Regions from separate parts of the Afipia sp. GW822-FHT03D08 genome, predicted to be linked through region 2. Evidence: riboswitches for the same ligand, from Rfam matches in the RefSeq annotation. Region 2 holds a riboswitch; the other holds the start of a gene.
What was found. Region 2 has a riboswitch for S-adenosylmethionine ahead of metX (homoserine O-acetyltransferase MetX). Riboswitches for the same ligand answer to the same signal wherever they lie in the genome.

Region 1 (2,391 bases), 380 kb from region 2:
TCGATGCGATGCGCTGGCCATACAGCGCATCGGGGCGCGACAGCATCTTCTCGTACACAAGGCGGCCGACGATCTGGCCGTGCTCGAGAATGAAAGGCACTTCGCGCGAACGCACTTCGAGCACCGCGCGCGAGCCCTGCCCGCCTGCGCCTGCATAACCGAAGCCGGGATCGAAGAAGCCTGCATAGTGGACGCGGAATTCGCCGACCAGCGGATCGAACGGCACCATCTCGGCGGCGAAATCCGGCGGCACCTGCACCGCTTCCTTCGAGGCAAGAATATAGAACTCGCCGGGATCGAGGATCAGGCTGCGATCCGGCCGCGCGCGGATCGGCTCCCAGAACTCACCCACGGTGTATCCGGCACGGCGATCGACATCGACCACGCCGGTATGGCGTTTGGCGCGATAGCCGACAAAACCATCCGAGCCTTCACCGGACAGATCAACGCTTAAGGCCACACCGCCGGCGAGATCGGCTTCGTCGCTGTCGACCAGACGCTCGGCTTCATGCAGCGCCTCCAGTTCATCGCCATCGAGCAGCGGATGGCCCGTGCGGAAACGAATCTGCGACAGCCGCGATCCTTCGCGCAGCAAGACCGGGAAGGTTTTGGGACTGATCTCCGCATAGAGCGGGCCATGATAGCCGGGCGCGATCATGTCGAAGCGCCGCGTGCCGTCGGCGATCACGCGGGTGAAAACATCAAGGCGGCCGGTGGAGCTTTTTGGATTTGCCGCAGCCTGAATCGCCGGCGGCAGCGCCAGGCTTTCCAGCAGCGGCACGATATAGACGCAGTTGGTTTCCAGCACCGCGCCATCGGACAGATCGATCTCGTGCAGCTTGAGTTCATCGATACGCTGCGCCACCGTCATGTCCGGTCCCGGCAGGAAGCTGGCGCGGACGCGGTAGGCAATCGCACCGAGACGCAGGTCGAGACTGGCGGGCTGGATCTGGCTTTCAACGAACGGATATTCCGGCAGGATCAGGCCTGCATCGGCCATCGCCGCGATCATGCGGTCAGGCAGAATTCCTGTCGCGTCGGGGGCAAGTGTGAAGGCCACGGGGCAATCCTCGGCTATCGGCTGATCCAGCAAAACAAGCATTTTATCGGTTATCCGATGGGGTGCTTGACGGAAAGAGCATGCGGGATTAAGCCTAGGACTTATCCCGTGGTCATTTGAGCCGGCCGGCTTGCAGCCACGTTAAATAACTCGCTAAACAGGCCGGGGACAGTGTGATCCCGGCTTGTGGAAAGATTTTCCAGGCCGGTTTTTTTGTGTCCATCGCGAGGTGGCCACGATGGAGTGCACATGTCCGAGACCAAAACACCCGCGGCCAATGCTTCCCCAAGCAAGCCGCCATCCCCGACCCGCAATTATCGCCCGGAAACCCGCCTCGTGCATTCAGGCACGCTGCGCTCGCAGTACGGCGAAACCTCCGAAGCGTTGTTCCTGACGCAGGGTTTCATCTACGACACTGCCGAACAGTGCGAAGCGCGCTTCACCGGCGCGGACCCCGGCTTCCTGTATTCGCGGTTTTCGAATCCGACCGTATCGATGTTCGAGCAGCGCATGATCGAACTCGAAGGCGCCGAGGCCGCGCGCGCCACCGCGACCGGCATGGCGGCGGTCACCACCGCGATCCTTGCTCCGCTCAAAGCCGGCGATCATGTGGTCGCAGCGAAAGCGCTGTTCGGTTCGTGCCGTTATGTCGTGGAAGATCTGCTGCCGCGCTACGGCATCGAATCCACGCTGGTGGATGGTCACGATCTTGACCAGTGGCAGAAGGCGATGCGCCCGAACACCAAATCGTGCTTCCTCGAAAGCCCGACCAACCCGACCCTCGATGTGGTCGACATCGGCGCTGTCGCCGAGATCGCGCATCGCGGCGGCGCGCGGCTGATCGTGGACAACGTGTTCGCCACACCGATCTGGCAAAGCCCGCTGACGCTCGGCGCCGACGTCGTGGTCTATTCTGCGACCAAGCACATCGACGGCCAGGGCCGCTGTCTCGGCGGCATCATCCTGTCGTCGGAGGCTTTCATTCAGGAGCACATCCACACGTTCCTGCGCCAGACCGGACCTGCGATGTCACCATTCAACGCATGGGTGCTGCTGAAAGGCCTTGAGACGCTGAGCATTCGCGTGAAGGCGCAAACCGAAAGCGCCGCGGCGATCGCCGATGCGTTGGCCAAACATCCGAAAATCTCGCGGCTGATCTATCCGGGCCGGGCCGATCATCCGCAGGCAGCCATCGTGAAGAAACAGATGCGCGCGGGTTCGACCCTGATCGGTTTCGAGGTGAAGGGCGGCAAGGCCGCAGCGTTCCGCACGTTGAACGCGCTGAAGCTGGCGCGGATTTCCAATAACCTCGGCGATTCCAAAAGCATCGT
Region 2 (2,391 bases):
CGGCAATGGCTTTCGGCGACGGCCCGAGCGGGGTCTCGTTCGCGGACAGCTTGAAGACGCGGCCGGTCAGCCCGGCGCCGCTCTTGCCCGGCGTGTAAGGCGCAATATCGAGAATTCCTGGCTTCGGCACAGGACGAGACATCAACTCAACTCCGAAAGAAGACTATTTGGACGTAGTGGCAGGCGGCACCGTATAGCGCGTTGCATGGCTCCCGACGAGAGCCGATGAACGCACCGATGCTCCGGCCGCGATCAGCGCAGCGGTGATTTTCGCAAGGCCATCCGGGCCCGGAACCGAGATCAGCAAGGCGGCGCCGTCGGACGCGGTGTCGGGGACGGCGATAATCTCGGAAAACGGCGACAGCGCACGCGCGACATCCGCGCTCCAGCCGGACACGCGCACGCTCCACATCCCGACCTCGGTGACCATCGCATCGGCGGCGACGCGCGACACCACGAACACCGGCAGCGCGGCCGGATGATCGGCGCGCTCGACGAACGGCAGGCGCGCGATGATCTTCGGCGCGGCCGCAGGCTCGAGCGCGATCCACCACGGCAGACGGCTGCTGACCGCCGAGATCAACGCGAGATCGCCCTTTGACTTTGCAACGGCCTCCACCGCGGCTTCGGCATTGAAGTGCGCCAGAAACGGAACGGTAAAACCGAAATGAAACCGCGCCGAATCCCGCATCGCGGACTCGCCGGCAGACAGGTCGGCATGCACCGAGAACGGTGCCTGGACGTAAGTGAACGTCGAGATGATGACGCGCCAGATGCTCTCCACGGTGTCCAGCGGCAGTATGCCGCGATGACGCTGCACCAGACGGCGCATCATGTCGGCTTCGCGCGCGGGCCGGAACGCCGAGCCGACTTCCTGCGTCTTCTTCACCGAGATCAGGCGGTCGATGATGTCGCCGCGCTTCATCAGCAGTTCGTGCACCTGCTCATCGATGGAATCGATTTCGCGGCGCAGGTCCTGCAGTGATGGCGGTTGCTTGGTCATCGGTTCAACCTGGGTCCGAACGCGGCTTGCGGCGCGAAGGCCTTCCGGAATTCATCGAAAACGGGATTTGTCGGGCGCATTGATAGGCAGGAGAGCGCCTGAAAGCAAAGAAAACATTGGCAATTCTGGCCTCACACCAAAGCAGGGTGGCCTTGCGATGTCGCGGTGCAGCTTGACGAAAAGGCCGTTCGTGACTAGTAACTTAGCCATTCTGTGGTCATTTGAGCCGGCCGGCTTGCAGCCACGTTAAACAACTCGCTAAACAGGCCGGGGACATAAGTGATCCCGGCCGAACCTCGTTTCAGGCCGGGTTTTTTATGGCCTGATTTCCGATGTTGGTCTTCGCGACCTGCTGAGGAGGCCAGTAACAAGATGGTTAATGTCAAACCGTTGAAGAGCGATACTGCGGCCGCTGAACGCGCGCACGAGGCGGATCATCCGTCATCGCTGGTTGCGCAGTTCGGTGCGGACAAGCCGCTGCGGCTGGACTGCGGCATCGATCTCGCGCCATTCCAAATTGCCTATCAGGCCTACGGCCAGCTCAACGCCGACCGCTCCAACGCCATTCTGATCTGCCATGCGCTCACCGGGGATCAGCATGTCGCGAACGTGCACCCGGTCACCGGCAAGCGGGGCTGGTGGGAGACGCTGGTCGGCCCCGGCAAGCCGATCGACACCGATCGCTATTACGTCGTGTGCGCCAACGTGGTCGGCGGCTGCATGGGCTCCACGGGTCCGTCGTCGACAAATCCCGCCACCGGTAAACTGTGGGGACTGGATTTTCCCGTCATCACCATTCCCGACATGGTGCGGGCGCAGGCGATGCTGCTCGATCATCTCGGCATCGACAAACTGTTCGCCGTGGTCGGGGGCTCGATGGGCGGCATGCAGGCGCTGCAATGGACGGCGGCCTATCCCGAACGCGTGTTCTCTGCGCTCGCGGTGGCGTGCAGCACGCGGCATTCGGCGCAGAACATCGCATTCCACGAACTCGGCCGTCAGGCAGTGATGGCCGATCCGGACTGGCGCGGCGGGCGTTATTTTGAGGACGGCGCCCATCCGCACCGCGGGCTCGGTGTCGCGCGCATGGCCGCGCACATCACCTATCTCTCCGACGCGGCGCTGCATCGCAAGTTCGGCCGGCGGCTGCAGGACCGCGAGGTGCCGACGTTCTCGTTCGATGCGGACTTCGAGGTGGAAAGCTATCTCCGCCATCAGGGCTCGTCGTTCGTCGAGCGCTTCGACGCCAACAGCTATCTCTATCTGACGCGTGCGATGGATTATTTCGACATCGCCGCCGATCACAATGGAGTGCTGGCGGAAGCCTGGCGCGGCACCCGCACGCGCTTCTGCGTGGTGTCGTTCACCAGCGACTGGCTGTTTCCGAC

Region 1: it holds a riboswitch for S-adenosylmethionine, as region 2 does, so the genes downstream of both, AC1RM7_RS19605 (O-succinylhomoserine sulfhydrylase) here and metX (homoserine O-acetyltransferase MetX) in region 2, are expected to answer to the same signal.

Annotation. Positions count from the first base shown of each region.
Region 1 covers NZ_JBXANK010000003.1:94,808-97,198, reverse strand. The annotation lists gene AC1RM7_RS19610 (2'-deoxycytidine 5'-triphosphate deaminase) at 1-1,102, opposite strand, end outside; SAM riboswitch at 1,159-1,238, shown strand; gene AC1RM7_RS19605 (O-succinylhomoserine sulfhydrylase) at 1,310-2,391, shown strand, end outside.
Region 2 covers NZ_JBXANK010000003.1:477,003-479,393, forward strand. The annotation lists gene hisC (histidinol-phosphate transaminase) at 1-142, opposite strand, end outside; gene AC1RM7_RS21530 (chorismate mutase) at 164-1,003, opposite strand; SAM riboswitch at 1,207-1,286, shown strand; gene metX (homoserine O-acetyltransferase MetX) at 1,376-2,391, shown strand, end outside.